2 regions of the Paenibacillus sp. RC73 genome follow, and region 1 is predicted to be linked to the other one. Evidence: riboswitches for the same ligand, from Rfam matches in the RefSeq annotation. Region 1 holds a riboswitch; the other holds the start of a gene.
What was found. A riboswitch is a leader RNA that binds a small molecule or an ion and turns the genes downstream of it on or off. The one in region 1 is predicted to bind S-adenosylmethionine.
Positions count from the first base shown of each region.

Region 1 (8,369 bases):
GCATGTCCACATTAGTTACACCCTTTACAGACCGCAGAATGGCGGAGATTGTAGAAAAGGTACAGAATGGTATTCGTTTGAGCCTTGAAGACGGTATATATTTGTACGAAACTGACGATATTCTCACACTGGGTCAGTTGGCTAACGAAGCGAATTTACGCAAGAACGGAAAAAAGGTTTATTTTATTGAGAACATGAGCCTGTACTTCACCAATGTATGCGAAGCGCGCTGCGCGTTCTGCAATTTCCGCAAGGATCAGGGGGAAGAAGGCTCTTATACGTTGTCCGGGCAGGAAATGATTGATTATGTTGAGCAGCATATCCATCCGGGCGTCAGAGAATTCCATATCGTCGGCGGTCATAATAATCATGTGCCTTTCCAATACTATGTAGACTCATTGAAGGCGCTGAATGAAAAGTACCCCAATGTTACACTGAAAGCCTATACTGCGGCAGAGATTGATTTTTTCACACGCATTAGCGGCTTGAGTATCAAAGAAGTGCTTCAGGAGCTGCAAAAGGCAGGGCTGCAAACACTGACCGGCGGTGGCGCAGAAATTTTATCGGATGAGTATCGCCAAAAAATGCGTGTCACCAAAGCGAATGTAGATCGCTATCTTGAGGTTCATCGCACGGCTCACAATCTCGGCATGAGAACTCATACGACGATGTTGTACGGTTCGGTTGAATCCTACGAGGATCGTATTGAACATATGCTGCAAATTCGCGCATTGCAGGACGAAACGAACGGATTTATGGTATTTATTCCACTGTCCATGCAGCCGAAAAGCAAAAATGCCAACATTATGCGCCGTAACTCCGCTTACGAGGATCTCAAAACGATTGCGATCAGCCGCCTGATGCTGGACAATATCGATCATGTTAAAGCTTACTTCATTAATATTGGTCCGCAATTGACGCAGGTCGCTCTGACCTTCGGTGCATCGGACGTCCACGGCACGATTGTGCGCGAGCAAATCAGCCATGCCGCAGGCGCACTGACCCCGGCCGGATTGACCCGTAAAGAGCTGATCTGGCTGGTCAAAGGTGCAGGACGCACCCCGGTTGAACGGGACACCTTCTATAACGAAATCGAAGTTTTCGAATAAAAGCCATATCGGATTCGTATTTTCCCGCGTGCATTTCATCCCCATACCTCACACCATGCAGCGTCAAGCTGCCTCGGAATTTTCTGGTCTGCCTACAGGCGGGCCGGGAAGCCGGGTTTTATAACAACAAAAAACTTGTGTCTGATCGGAAACATTGAATTTGCATGTCGCCGGGATAAGACGTAATTTGAAGGCGAACAAGGTTTCCTGATGAGGCACCAGACCATTTGCCGGGGACACGGCAGCGAAAGGACGGCGGATTTTGATGAAAAATTTCGTTATTCTGGGAGGCGGCTACGGTGGCCTTACCATTGCCAAGGAATTAATCAATAAATATATTCCCGATGATGTACAGGTTATTCTAGTGGATCGAATGCCCTTTCAGGGATTGAAAACAGAATACTACGCACTCGCGGCGGGGACGGTATCTGATTTTGATTTACGGGTACATTTTCCCGATGAACAACGGCTCATTCGCAAATACGGAGAAGTCACCTCGATGGATTTGGAAAATAAAATTGTACATTTCCAGGACGGCGAGCCTTTGCCCTATGAACAGCTTGTGATTGCACTGGGCTGTACGGACCGTTTTCACAATACACCAGGGGCTGAAGAACATAGCTGTACCATCCAGTCCTTTAACAATACACGTCAAACGTATCTGCGCCTGAATGAAATCAAGCCTTACGGACATGTGCATATTGTAGGTGGCGGTCTGAGCGGTGTTGAGATTGCGGCGGAATTGCGCGAAAGCCGCACGGATTTGAATATTACCATTATGGATCGGGGCGAGCGGGTGCTGTCGGCATTCCCGCAGCGTTTGTCTGCCTATGTGCATGCCTGGTTTAAGGAGCATCAAGTCGATGCGTTAAATCATGTGGGGGTTTGCCGCATTGAGCCGGGCGCTATTTACAACCATGATGAAGAAATTGTGACGGATGCGGTTGTATGGACTGCCGGGATTCAACCCGTGAAAATCGTGCAGGATTTAGCTGTGCCCAAAGATCCTCAGGGCCGCATTGTACTAAATGAATATTACCAAATTCCGGATCATCCCGAGGTGTATGTAGTTGGAGACTGCGCCAGTCTCCCCTACTCCCCAAGTGCTCAGGCGGCCGAGGTGCAAGGTGAGCAGATTGCACACATTGTACACGACCTGTGGAAAGGCCAAACGCCTCACCCGCATCCTTTGAAGCTGCGTGGCACATTGGGTGCGCTTGGCAAGAAAGCCGGATTCGGCTATGGTTTTATGGGCAGCACCTCGCTGCGTGGTCGTGTACCCCGCCTGCTCAAAAGCGGCGTGCTCTGGAAATCCAAACGCCATTTTGGCTAATCTGTTGGTACAACACACAAAGAAAACCTGCTCTGGGAGCGGGTCTTCTTTGTATTAAACATGTATGGACGGTGCGTATATCATAGATAGAACGAAGAAGGCTGACGAATGATTAACATCTTAGTCCAGATCAAGGTTATCCCATGCCTCGGCTTCCTTGATTTTGTTCATAATCACTTCGTACAGCAGCTCGGCTGAATCGGCAGATACAATCTCACCGTTGACCATCGCATACGGTTCTGCGTTACACTGACCACAATTGCTGAGACAGCCGTATTCAATGACGTCGTAATCCGGATTTTGCTCCAGTCTGGACATCATTTCATCGGTGCCAAAATGCATATTGCTGGTGCAAAATTCAATGATGGGTCTTAACATTTTTTCACCTGCTTTGGTCGACGGGCATTTTAATTTGGCCCGCTTTGTAATATAATAAATAAGGTATAGGAAAGGAGTTGAATTCTAATGAGCGAAACACAAAGCGTTCAAATGTATGATGAAGTAGCGGATGTACTGGATAAGCTTCGTCCGTTCCTGCAACGCGATGGTGGCGACGTTGAACTGGTTGATGTAGAAGACGGCATCGTTAAGCTGAAGCTGGTAGGCGCTTGCGGCAGTTGCCCAAGTTCCACAATCACGCTGAAAGCAGGGATTGAACGCGCTCTTCTCGAAGAAGTCGACGGCGTCCAAGAAGTGGTACAAGTATTCTAATGCTTGATGCATAATGATCATGAGAGTCTTGACTTCGGTAACGAAGCTCAAGACTCTTTTTTGTGTGACGGGATGTACTGATCTTAATCCCTTATATGGTCGGCCGAATCGGGTCCAGTCCTCCCGACACATCCATAATATTACCCGTGATAAAATCCGAATGCTCATCACACAAATAAGCAATCACACGCGCAATATCCTCTCCACTCCCCGGGCGTCCGCGCGGTGTCTCTTTATCCTGCAAGCCGATGACGTCGGCAATTGACTTTTCCTTGTTCGCACCCCGGATATCCCCGGGACAAATCATATTGACCGTGATACCATAAGGAGCCTCTTCCACAGCCAGTGACTTCGTTAAAGACACCAGCCCCACCTTGGCGGCTGCGTACACAGCACGATGCGGCCAAGCCCGTGCTTCTCCAGCATGACCGAAGCCAAAATGAATAATACGTCCCCATTGCTGGTTCCGCATATGAGGTAATACCAGATGATCCAGCAGCATCGTACCAACCAGATTCCCCTGAATCATAGTATGGATCTCAGCTACACTGTACTCCGCAAACAAGCGACGTTCCCGGATGAACGGTCCGGCGTTATTCACCATAATATCTACGCCGCCCAGCCGATCCTGTACTTCGCCGATCAGCCTTGTAATATCTTCCTGAATCGAAATATCCCCTTGCAAAGACAGACAGCGTACTCCCTTGGCTTCAATCACCTGCCTAAGCTCTTCGGCTTCCGTTTGGCTATGCACATAGTTTAGTGCAATGTCACAGCCTTCATCAGCCAGGCGCAGAGCGGTCATTTTACCTAATCCTTTGGCACTGCCCGTTATAAGCGCGACTTTGTGTCTCAACAGTTTTCCTCCTCTTCACAGAGAACGGTCACCCCCAAGTATAAAATATTTACGCTTCGCCTACAACTCCAAGCAAAAAGAAACCCCAAATCCTCTTGTTCAAGAGAATTCGGGGTTGGGGTTCAAAGCGTTCTTGTGTCCAGCTTAAAATGCCGGGATAATCGCGCCTTGGTATTTGTCTTCGATGAATTTTTTAGTTTCCGGGGATTGCAACGCTTTGATCAGCTTTTGAATCGCTTCGGAATCCTTATTATCCGGACGTGCTACCAGAACGTTAGCATATGGAGAATCTTTATCTTCCAATGCCAGTGCATCCTTCGTCGGGTTTAGCTTCGCTTCCAGAGCATAGTTCGTGTTGATCAGAGCAATGTCGACTTCAGGCAACTGACGTGGCAGCATAGCCGCTTCCAGCTCCTTGAATTTCAGGTTTTTCGGGTTTTCTGTAATATCTTTTACTGTAGCTTCAATGTTGCTTGCGTCTTTCAGCTTGATCAGACCTTGTTTCTCCAACAACAACAATGCACGACCTCCATTGGTTGCATCGTTCGGGATGGCTACGGTAGCACCGTCCGGAATTTCATCAAGCTTTTTATATTTTTGGGAGTAGATACCGAATGGCTCGAGATGAACCGCGCCCACAGAAACCAGGTCCATTTTGCGCTCTTTGTTCATAACATCCATGTAAGGTACATGTTGATAGAAGTTAGCATCCAGTTGCTTGTCGAACAATTGTACGTTCGGTTGTACGTAGTCGTTAAACTGAACGACTTGAAGACGAACACCCTCTTTTTCCAACTGAGGCTTGATCGCTTCTAAAATTTCCGCATGTGGCACAGGAGAAGCGCCAACTTTCAGCTCGACTTCACGTGGTGACCCGCCTGTGCTTTGGGTCGCATTGTTTGTATCGGATGTCGTGCTTTTTGTACCGCAAGCAGCCAGCACCGCAATTAATGTCAAGCTTAATACGGCCAATACCCATTTTTTCATGTGATTACCCCTCCAATAAATTGTAGTGTTCAGGATTCAGACTTCCTGATCAATAAGGATATCTATATGGTTTCCCTATTTTCGAGTATAATGCCGCACCAGACGGTCTCCCGCCATTTGTAGCAATTGCACCAGTACGACCATCAGTATGACCGCAACGATCATTACAGCCGTTTCATAACGGTAGTATCCGTAGTTGATAGCCAGTGTACCCAAACCACCGCCCCCGATCATACCGGACATTGCTGTATAGGATACGAGCGTAACGACGGTAATCGTTAATGCGGCGAGCAGACCCGGCAGTGCCTCACGCAACAGCACCCGCCTAATAATCTGACCTGTAGAGGCGCCCATGGCTTGTGCAGCCTCGATGACACCCTTGTCCACTTCGCGCAATGACGTCTCTACGAGACGGGCGAAGAATGGCGCAGCGCCAATGACCAGCGGTGGAATCGTACCCAGCACCCCGGTAGAGGTACCAACCAACGACCGCGTAAAAGGAATTAGTGCAACAATCAAAATAATAAACGGTACGGACCGCAAAATGTTTACGATAAAGGAAAGTACAACGTATATCACCTTCATCAGACTCCATGAAGAGCGGCTTGCCAGAAATAATAAAATCCCGAGCGGTAAACCAATAATAAGGGTGAACAACGCAGATGCACCGAGCATCTGAAGTGTCTCTAATGTAGAGTTACCTAGTTCTTCCCAACTCACTTGCGAAAAATCAAGTTCACTCATTGTCCGATCACCTCCACATCAAGTCCCTGACCGGACACTTCGCGTAGCGTATGCTCAATATCCTCCTGATTACCTTCAAAACGGACGATAAGCTGTCCATACGGTACGTTTTTAATCGTGGAGATGGTACCCTGCAAGATCGCAAAATCAACGCCGGTGCTGCGGACTGTACGTGACAGAATCGCATCATATGTCTTGCTGCCCAAAAATGAAATCCGTACAACATGCGCTGATTCCCCGCCCCCTGCTGCTGCTATGGCTGCTTGCAGCTCCTCGGGATGCTCAGACTCCCGCTGGATAAAGTCCTTGGTCACCTGATGCTGCGGCTTGAGGAATACTTCTGCCACCGGACCTTGCTCCACGATGTCGCCCTGATGAATGACGCCGACACGATCACAGATGCTTTGAATGACATGCATTTCATGCGTAATCAGCACGATGGTCAAATTAAAGCGCTGGTTAATGTCTAACAGCAATTTCAGGATGGACCCTGTCGTCTGCGGATCAAGCGCTGAGGTCGCCTCGTCGCACAGCAGTACATGAGGATCACTGGCAAGCGCCCGTGCAATACCTACCCGCTGCTTTTGTCCACCCGAGAGCTGTGACGGATATTTAGCGCTGTGTTCTTCCAGACCGACCAGTTCCAGCAATTCACGAACCTTCTGGTCCAGCTTCTGCTTGGGCGTGTTCACCAGACGCAACGGAAAGGCAATATTGTCATACACCGTCGCCGAGGATAATAAATTAAAATGCTGAAAGATCATTCCGATTTTACGACGCTGTTTCTGTAACTGGGATTGGCTCACGGTGGCGAGGTTCACACCATCTACCCATACCTCACCCGAAGTCGGCCGTTCCAATAGATTAATACAGCGGATCAGCGTACTTTTTCCCGCCCCGGAATGACCGATGACTCCAAAAATTTCACCACGCTTTATAGAAAGATTCAAACCGGACAGCGCACTAACGCGTCGGATGCCTTTGCCATAATGCTTGGTTAATTGTTTAAGCTCTATCAACGTGCTGCGACCCCCTTCACTCTTCCTTACCCTTTTAAGCAACGTTCATCTCTATGATGATACAAAAAGAGCCCCTTTCACAGAATGAAAAGGGCCCCGCTATGCGAACCTTTTCTCATCTGTCAAAACTGCTATAACTCTAGCGGTTTTGTAGGAATTAGCACCATCATGTCCCCTCCCGGTGTGTTACACCGGGAAAGAACGGGTTGCCGGGCTTCATCGGGCCAGTCCCTCCACCTCTCTGGATAAGAAAAATATGTTAAACTCCAGCTTTAGCTGTCCGTTAAGTTTATATTTAAAATCATAATTCAATCATTTTTCTGAAACTAGATTTCAGTATAGATAGTTTACATAGCTTTGTCAAAGGATATTTTCTCACATAATTATGGGCGAGCTTCCCTGTTCTCCCATTGTTTCACCGTATAACGAAAGGCAGTTGTCAAGGAACGGTTCACCATCTCCAGGCCTTGCTTCAAATCCTCCAGGTGATGATCCAAATCCTCCAGTTGTATCTTGCCGTACAAAGCACGATGCCGTTGCCAGAGATCATCCTGCATTTCCGTATTCATATAGTGTATTTCCGTGTTACGCCGCTTGCGCAGCCGATTGATCGCGTCAGTGTATGAGTCCTTGATATCATTCAGATCGTCGGTCATTACAGGATGCATTTTCAAATACTTGAATTGCCGTAGCACGGTAAAATAAGAATAATGCGGCTTATACTCGCCTGTTTTCAGATCATACAGATCATTGAGCCAGTTCCCGAGCTTATCCAAAATGGAAAATACCCTCACAAACCCATCCTTATAAAAGAATACGTACAGCGCATAATCCGATTTTTCATCAACGCTCATATCCTCGGCATATCCGGCCTTCACTTTCGTTCGGAAAAAGGCGGCAGCATGATGGCTCTGCTCCAGCTCATCCAAAGATGACATCAGGCCGCGTGTCAAAATATCCGCCTTGCGAAAATCATGAGTCGGATCTCCACTGGCCTGAATATGCCGCTCCAGTACTTTTAGCATGTCTGACATGCTGTTCATAGCATTCAGCAGGATGCCCTTGTCCACACGTGGCGGCTCGCCTAGCAGCTTGCGTATCATGCTCACGCCTCCTTTTATGAATGTAAATCCGGTTGTTGGGTTGACTAGGGCGTCAAGCGAAATAACTCGTCCATCGTTGGTCTACAAGCTTAACAATATCCTCGCGCGGCAGCACTTCATCCGGGTACCCCGGCTTCATGCGTGCATCCACCACAATTGGCAGCTTGTAGTTCAGATGATGCAAACGCACCTCGCTATCTGCATACATATCCGTAGCCGGGTTAAATCGAGTAAACACCGTCCACAAGAATGATGCTTGTGAGCGAACGACTTCCTTGGCATCATCTACAATAAAGACAAGTGGCCATTCCTGCTCACCCGCAGCCAGACGCTCCAGCACCCGCGCCGCCAACTCAGGCTCCTGCTCAAAGGTCGCACCGGATACGACGAGACAGCCTCCGCAATACGGCTCAATCTCGCGAATACCCGGCAGGTCGCCTCCTTCATAGGCTCGAGGCAGCTCACGTATAGGCTCACCTACACCCATCAGGATCGCTTTACTGCCGT
Region 1 covers NZ_JBIYCV010000007.1:89,351-97,719, reverse strand. Annotated here, with positions in the region: gene mqnE (aminofutalosine synthase MqnE) at 3-1,109, shown strand; gene ABH897_RS17735 (NAD(P)/FAD-dependent oxidoreductase) at 1,375-2,442, shown strand; gene ABH897_RS17730 (YuzB family protein) at 2,563-2,820, opposite strand; gene ABH897_RS17725 (NifU family protein) at 2,908-3,153, shown strand; gene ABH897_RS17720 (SDR family oxidoreductase) at 3,245-4,009, opposite strand; gene ABH897_RS17715 (MetQ/NlpA family ABC transporter substrate-binding protein) at 4,154-4,996, opposite strand; gene ABH897_RS17710 (methionine ABC transporter permease) at 5,072-5,740, opposite strand; gene ABH897_RS17705 (methionine ABC transporter ATP-binding protein) at 5,737-6,759, opposite strand; SAM riboswitch class I at 6,872-7,011, opposite strand; gene ABH897_RS17700 (Cthe_2314 family HEPN domain-containing protein) at 7,143-7,862, opposite strand; gene ABH897_RS17695 (UbiD family decarboxylase) at 7,915-8,369, opposite strand, start outside.

Region 2 (8,369 bases), on a different contig from region 1:
GCTTTAATGATGCATCTCGGCGTAGACGGCGCCTTATAAAAGCATCTCCGCAAGGCGATAAATACCGACTTCAATTGCCTCCTCATCTACTTTAGCAAAACCAAGTACCCATCCTTTTCGGTCGCTATTTAGACAATAATTGCTTAGGGGATAAACACGTATTCCTTCTTTGAGCGCTTGGTTAGTCACAGCTTCTTCGTCAAACGATTCCTCAGCTTCGAGAAGCATGTGCAATCCTGTTTCTACCCCACTGAGTTTAAAACGCTTGTCTAGACCAGTAGCAGCTATGGCCTTTGTCATGGCTGCATGTCTACGCCGATATACATTTCTGACTCTTCTCATATGGCGCATGAAATGCCCGTGTTCAATAAAATGAGCAAGCGTCAATTGTTCCATAATTGGAAGATGACGATAAGTGAGTGCATGGACTTGAGCAAGCTGTTGGATGGCCCCTTTTGGCCCAACAATCGCCGATATTCGTATTCCAGGAGCAACCATTTTGGAAAAGCTCATCATATATAACGTATTTTGGGGTTGATGGCTGAATAACGTAGGAAGTGGGTCCCCACGATATCGAAATTCACTATCATAATCGTCCTCAACAATCCAAAATTGATGTTGTGAAGCCTTACGTAACAATTGTTGCCTCCGTGGTTCCGACATTATGACTCCAACTGCACACTGATGCGAAGGCGTGACAAAAGTTAGCTTGGATTGTGGATGAATGTGATCTACCTGTAATCCGTATTCGTCAACAGGAACGGGCACAACATTCATACTCCTATATTTCATGGTCATCCAAGCGGCAGGAAAACCGGGATCTTCAACAGAAACCGTGTCTCCTTCAGTTAATAGCGCTTGGGCGATCAAATCAAGGCTATGCTGCGCTCCTGAGGTTAACATAATTTGATCGATATGCACATGGATTCCTCGTTCAAGTGACAAATACCGTTGTATCTGTTCGCGCAGTGATACAAAACCGTAGGCGTTACCATAAGCCCAATTCGCCAAGTCCATTTCTGTGGAGGCTTGTAAAAATGATTGTCTCCATTTTCTTTGAAAATGTTGGTCCAAATAAGGTTCGTGGGGACAGAAATCAATCTCCACATTTTGCTCTTCTTTGCCTCTAAGCCAGCCGTGTAGATGATTGACTGCAGCCTTTAATACAGGTAATTCAGGGGTGACTGGCCCTTGAGGCATAACATCTTCAAAAGAGCCTGTTATATAGCTCCACTCACTTACCCTTGTTCCACCGCGCCGAGATGTCACGGTGTATCCACGGCTGAATAATTCCTCATAAACAATCTGTATGGTTGAACGCGAGACACCGACTAATAAAGCGAGCTCACGAGATGGGAGTAGCAATTCCCCTGGTGGCCATTTTCCTGTTCTAATATTATGAATCGCTTGGTCTAGAAGTTGCTGCCATAGGGGACGTTGGTCGTTTCGGTTAACTTTGAGCATAAGATTCACCTTCATATGTATTTGAATTCAACATGTGGATTGCTTAAATCACTTATTAATGTATGATTATAACACTCCATTAATTAATATACTATCATGACGATAGCTGCCTTTCAATACGATAGTATTTAGAAAAAGAGGACAACTAGAGCGTTTCTCCAAACTTTAAGCAGCCAAATCATGATGGAAACCAACGTCAAAAAAACTTGTCTATCATTAATCCTTACATTTGGATTAATGATAGACAAGTTTTGTGTTACTATCGCAAAATAACAGGTTATATGCTCCATTATGTGTTAATTTAGTTATGGTGTGTTTGTCTTAATTTTGCATAATAAAGTCATGTTCAATACTGCTGGCACCGTCAAAGGTTCGAATAATATCATAGCGGGTATTGCGTTGTGCCGGAACATGACCCGTTTCGCGGATCAGCTGTAAAATGGATTCGATGTTGACTTTGTACGTTGCGCCTGCGGCGGAAACGACGTTTTCCTCAATCATGGTACTACCGAAGTCGTCACAACCGTAATACAGTGATTTTTTACCGATCTCTGGTCCCATCGTTACCCATGAAGACTGAATATGTTTGATGTTATCCAGTACAAGGCGGCTGATTGCGACAGTCTTCAAATATTCCTCTGGCGTCTGGCGTTCCTTTTTCAGGTTCGTATTATCCGGTTGGAAGGTCCATGGAATAAAGGCCAGGAAGCCTTCGGAATCATATTTGTTTTCAATGCATTCGTCCTGAGCATCACGAACACGCAATAAATGCAGTGCACGCTCCTCCATCAACTCGCCAAAGCCGATAACCATCGTGGCCGTCGTGTTCATACCCACCTTGTGAGCGGTCTGCATCACGTCCATCCAATCACGCCAAGAGCCTTTGAGACGGCTGATTTTGCGGCGTGTGCGGTCATCTAAAATTTCTCCGCCCCCGCCTGGCAGGGAATCCAATCCTGCTTCATGAATGGCTCGAATCGTATCTTCCATGGACAAGCCGGATTTTTCCTTCATCTTATGAATTTCAGCTGGCGAGAAGGAGTGCATCGTAATATCGGGAAAACGCTCCTTGATCGCTTTGAGCAAATCGGTATAGTAACTGAACGGCAGATTAGGATTCACACCGCCTTGCATCAGAATCTCAGTGCCGCCTACATCCTGGGTTTCCTTGATTTTCTGGAAAATCACTTCATCGGGCAGGACATAGCCTTCATCTGAACCCGGTCTGCGGTAAAAAGCGCAAAAGCGGCAATATACGTCACAGACGTTCGTATAGTTAATATTTCGTCCGATGACGAAGGTTTTGATCGGATCAGGATGCATACGGTTCATCACTTTGTTCGCCGCGTGACCGATTTTTTCTACTTCGTCTGACTCGAACAAAGCAACGGTGTCCTCTAAATTCAGGCGTTCGCCGCGTAGGGCTTTATCTAAAATATGGTCGATTACACTCATGGTGTATCCTCCTTCGCTTTCACAGGGGGACGAAATGAAAGACAGGACTTATGAACGAGAATGATTTCACAAACCTGCGTTCGAACCCTGTCGTATTATATGTGTTCATGACTGGCTTTGTATTTGTCTGTGCTATATAGCATAGTAAAACCTAATGATAATACTAACATATCTTTAGGTAAGGAACCATACTTATTCCCGTTTCTTTCTGCTTTCTACCCAGGGGATGATGCGACGAACAAGCTATAATTCTACGGTACATTATCCCATGGAAAGGGAAGATGGGGTTGTGCAACAGCGTTCATATTGCCCTCCGCCATGTCGCGCCTACACAAAGCAGCAAGCTTCCCACTACACAGAAGCTTGCTGCTTTTTTAGATTTTATGTTTATTATGCCGTGTTTTTGTTTTAGCGAAGAGCCTCATTCAGATCATTGATCAGATCGTCAATATCTTCCAGGCCTACGGAGAAACGCAGCAGACCGTCCGTGATTCCCCGCTCCAGACGTACACTATGCGGCATTGCAGCATGTGACATCATTGCCGGATACGACAAAATACTTTCTACAGCTCCCAGGCTCACCGCCACAATCGGAATTTGTACGCGATTGAGTACCTCTTTTGCACGCTCACCGGAACCTACATCAAACGAGATAACCGCACCGTATCCACTGGATTGGCTTTCATGTACGGCACGCCCCGGATGATTTTCCAGACCCGGATAGTATACCGCCTCAATGTCACTTCGCTCGTTCAGCCAATTGGCCAGCTTCGCTGCACTCTTTTCGCTGTGAGCCATACGTGCTTCCAGTGTCTTCATCCCGCGCATAAGCAACCACGACTCCTGTGGGGCCAATACGGTTCCAAGTCCGTTTTGAAGCTGCTTGATTTGTCTGCCCAACGACTCCGTACGTGCTACCGCAAGACCTGCCAATACATCGCTGTGGCCGCCGAGAAATTTGGTTGCGCTGTGCAACACAATATCGACACCCTGCTCAATTGGACGTTGATAATATGGCGTCATAAAGGTGTTATCCAGCAGTGTCAGCAGCCCTTTATCCTGTGCCCAAGCTGTTATCCCTGCCACATCGGTGATTTTGAGCGTTGGATTGGAGGGCGTCTCCATGTACACTGCCTTCGTATTTTCCTGCAATGCTTCTTTCACAAGGTTGATGTCTGTCATATCGACGAAGGTGGTTTCGATATTCATCCGTTTTAAAATAGAAGTCAGCAGGCGGTAGGTCCCTCCATATACATCTTCCGAAACAATGACATGGTCCCCAGCGGACAACAGCATAAACGTACTGGATATAGCCGCCATGCCCGATGCAAAGGCAAAACCTCTCGCTCCACCTTCCAGTAAGGCGATGTAGTCCTCCAAAGCTTGCCGTGTCGGGTTGCCGGAACGGCTGTAGTCATGCAGCGGAGGATTGAAAATATCGTGATGGTGAAAGGTGGACGCCTGATAAATCGGTACGCTCGACGCACCCGTAACACTATCGATTTCAGAGCCAAAATGTAGCAGCTTGGTAGCAAATTTCCGTTCTTTTTCCGACTCTTGCCCGATTTTCCGCACGTCCTCAATCATTGCTGTTGTCCTCCTTCGATTTCCTGACGTGCCGCCTCCAACGCTGAACGCAAATCTTCAATTAAATCATCCGTATGTTCAATGCCGACGGAGAAGCGCAGCAACCGATCATCTACTCCCACTGCATCCCGAATCTCAGCCGGTATATCGGCATGTGTCTGCACAGCAGGATAAGTCATTAACGATTCCACACCGCCCAGACTTTCTGCAAAAGCAATAAGCTTAATGTTTCGAAGCAATGGCTCCACATAACGGGCATCTTTTACTTTAAAAGAGAAAATACCTGTGTTGCCGCTGGATTGTTTATTTTGAATTTCACGACCAGGATGACCCTCAAGCCCCGGATAAAACACCTCAGCCACCGCCGGATGCGTCAGCAGATAATTGGCCAGCACCGTCGCATTGTGCTCATGCCGATCCATACGCAGCGCCAATGTTTTCATGCCCTTCATCAACTGGTAGCTATCGCTCGGAGAAAGTACAGCACCAATGGAATTATGAAGGAAGGAAATTTCGGCTGACAGCTCCTTACCCTTGGTTACAATCAAGCCTGCCAGCACATCGTTGTGTCCGCCCAGATACTTGGTTGCGCTATGTACCACAATATCGGCACCCAGTTCCAAAGGACGCTGGAAATACGGTGTTAACAGCGTATTATCTACAATGGTAAGCAACTGACGTTGTGATGCCCATTCGGCTACAGCGCGAATATCCGTAATCATCATTAATGGATTCGTAGGCGTTTCAATGAATACCGCTTTGGTATTCGGTCGACATGACTGCTCGATGGCTTCAAGATCGTTCGTATCCACATAGCTCGCCGTCACGCCGAATCTGGATAAAATACGTTCCAGCAAACGATACGTGCCTCCATATAGATCCAGCGATACAATCAGATGATCTCCTTGTCCAAACAGGGCAAATACCGTTTGCAGCGCCGCCATACCTGAACTGCATGCAAAGCCTGCATCACCGGATTCCAGTGTAGCGGACGCCTCTTCCAGCACCTTACGTGTCGGATTGATCGTTCGAATGTAATCAAATCCTGTGCTTTGACCCAAACGGGGATGGCGAAACGCCGTAGATTGATAAATCGGAAAATTCACTGCTCCGGTTACCGGCTCTTCGATTGAACCAATTTGTGCTAATCTGCTTTCGATTTTCCACTGTTTCTCACTCATATGAATCCTCCTGTTCATTTCCACAATAGGTGCTGTAACATATGCTGCAAAATTGGATTATCACATCTATACTGCTGCGCTGCTGCAAGGTGGTACTGCGTAGATATAAACGTTAAGCCCCTTTTTTAAATCTGGGGCCCGATATCGAAAGGGGTTTCTTGGTATACATAATAGTTGAGCCAATTTGAAAATAATAAATTGGCATGCGCACGCCAGGTTGAGGGCGGTGTACGCTCAGGGTCATTGTTGGGAAAATAATTTTTCGGTACTTCAATATCCATCCCTTTGGCGACATCACGATCATATTCCCATTTCAGGGAAAGTGGATCGTATTCGGAATGCCCAGTCACAAAGATTTGTTTGCCATCACGCGTAGCTACCAGATACACTCCGGCTTCCTCAGATTCGGATAAAAGCTCCAGTTCGGCAATATGCTCAATATCTTCGCGCCGAACCTCTGTATGCCGGGAATGAGGTGCATAAAACAATTCATCAAAACCGCGTAGCAATTTCACTTTAGGTTTAATAACGCTATGTGAAAACACGCCAAAACATTTGTAATCAAGTCCGTATTTAGGAACATCGAAATGATGGTACAGACCCGCCTGTGAAGCCCAACAGATATGCATGGTCGAAGTTACATTCGTTTTCGTCCATTCAAAAATTTGCCGGATTTCCTCCCAGTAGTTCACATCTTCAAACTCAAGCTGTTCAACGGGTGCTCCCGTAATAACCATACCGTCAAAACGGCTGTTTCTGATCTCGTCAAAGGTTTTATAAAACATGTTCAAATATTCCTGCGATGTATTTTTAGATACATGCGACTTCATGTGCACCAGCGTAACGTCCACTTGAAGCGGGGTATTGCCGACCAGACGCAACAGTTGGGTTTCCGTTGTCTCTTTGGTAGGCATCAAATTCAAAATGGCGATGCGCAACGGACGAATATCCTGATGATAGGCCAGGCTTTCATCCATTACGAAAATATTTTCGCCCTCCAGCACTTCCTTGGCAGGTAGTGTATCCGGAATTTTAATCGGCATGTAAATTCACTCCTTGTTCGGTGAAGTTTTTTGCGAAAATCGTCATGTTGAGATGCCGGGCATATAATAAAAAGACCTTCCTCGGTTACGAGAAAGGTCATATTTGTATCCATATGCGCCTCTCTCATCTGTCAGGGCATCGCTCTTTGTAAAAAGCGCGCGTCCTGCAAGAATTAGCACCGTGCGATTAAAATCGCCGGTTGCCGGGTATCATCGGGCTAGTCCCTCCACCTGCTCTTGATAAGATTTCGCTATATTCATTTTGGGTTCATAAAAAGTTCTTGTTGTTCACTTTAATGCATCCGCTGGGCTTCGTCAAGATGGGACTTGTAATTTTCCACCCCTGCATTCACATTTCGTCTTACATTTCCATATGTTAAATCATACATTACCCCATCGCCGAAGCTCTTGTCACTCCTGTTGATTTAGCCCATGATTTTGCGCTTGAAAGGCTGTAGGCCGAGCGTTATACTATACAAGTGCTATAGGCGAAAATATAAAGCAGTGGTGCAGATTTAGAGTGCTTTCTGCGATACTGTGGCAACCTAAAAAGAACATTTGTGAGGTGAATCCGGAATGGAAGGCGACCCGAGTCCGAATAGGCGGCGATCCCTGAACAACAGCATAGGAATGACTTCAGCTTGCCGAAAGACGGGACGCCAGGCTCTGCATGCTCCAAAAGCCTCTGGCTTTTGATGGGATGCCGCTTACCCGATCCGGCTAACTGGCTAACTGAGTCCATTCCTTATGCTTGAGATACACGTATTTTCCGTTACGACGGAGCATAAGGAGTGACATATATGAAAATCCGTTTGGTAAACAATGGGGTTTTTACCCCTGTCGAAGAAATTGAAATGGCGCTTACTCCGCCAGCAGAAGGCTTTTATTGGATTGATGCCGATGTTGATGATCTGGCAGTGCTCCAGCCTTTGTTCTCCATGCATGATCTCGCGGTAGAGGACTGTTTGAGTGAAGAAGAGCAGCGTCCAAAGATTGAAATTTACGAGAGCCATTATTTTATCGTTGTAAACAGTATTCGTTTTGATGATGAAGAAATATTTTTACGTGCTTTGAACATTTTCCTAGGCCGCCATTTTATCATTACGGTGACGAAGCAGAAAATCAATGAGCTACGTACCCTCAAGCCTATGCTATGGGAGCAGGAGGTTAGCCAGCCTGACCGTTTTATGTATCTGTTGATCGATTTGATTGTTGACAACTATTTTCTGGTTGGTGACCGGATTGAGGTTCGCATTGAAAAGCTGGAAGAAGACATTCTGATGCATACGAAAAAATCGCATTTGAATGAAATTATCGGCTTACGCAGTGAGATCCTGTGGCTGAAAAAAGTGCTTGGTCCACAAAAAGAAGTCATCAATACGTTGAACAAACGGGATTTACGGCTGATTGACGATCAATTGCAAAAATATTTCAGCGACATTTATGAAAATGCCGTGAAAATTTCGGAGACTTTCGAAACTTACCGCGATCTAATGGGTAACCTTCGAGAGGCTTATCAATCCAGTATCGCTAACCGTGCGAATGAAATCATGCGCGTGTTTACAGCGATTACAACCGTGTTTATGCCGTTGACTGTTATTACCGGAATTTATGGTATGAACTTTGATAATATGCCTGA
Region 2 covers NZ_JBIYCV010000004.1:627,357-635,725, reverse strand. Annotated here, with positions in the region: gene pdxR (MocR-like pyridoxine biosynthesis transcription factor PdxR) at 34-1,464, opposite strand; gene mqnC (cyclic dehypoxanthinyl futalosine synthase) at 1,786-2,919, opposite strand; gene ABH897_RS12995 (trans-sulfuration enzyme family protein) at 3,328-4,506, opposite strand; gene ABH897_RS12990 (PLP-dependent transferase) at 4,503-5,687, opposite strand; gene metA (homoserine O-acetyltransferase MetA) at 5,813-6,730, opposite strand; SAM riboswitch class I at 6,852-6,977, opposite strand; gene corA (magnesium/cobalt transporter CorA) at 7,531-8,369, shown strand, end outside.
Region 2: it holds a riboswitch for S-adenosylmethionine, as region 1 does, so the genes downstream of both, metA (homoserine O-acetyltransferase MetA) here and ABH897_RS17705 (methionine ABC transporter ATP-binding protein) in region 1, are expected to answer to the same signal.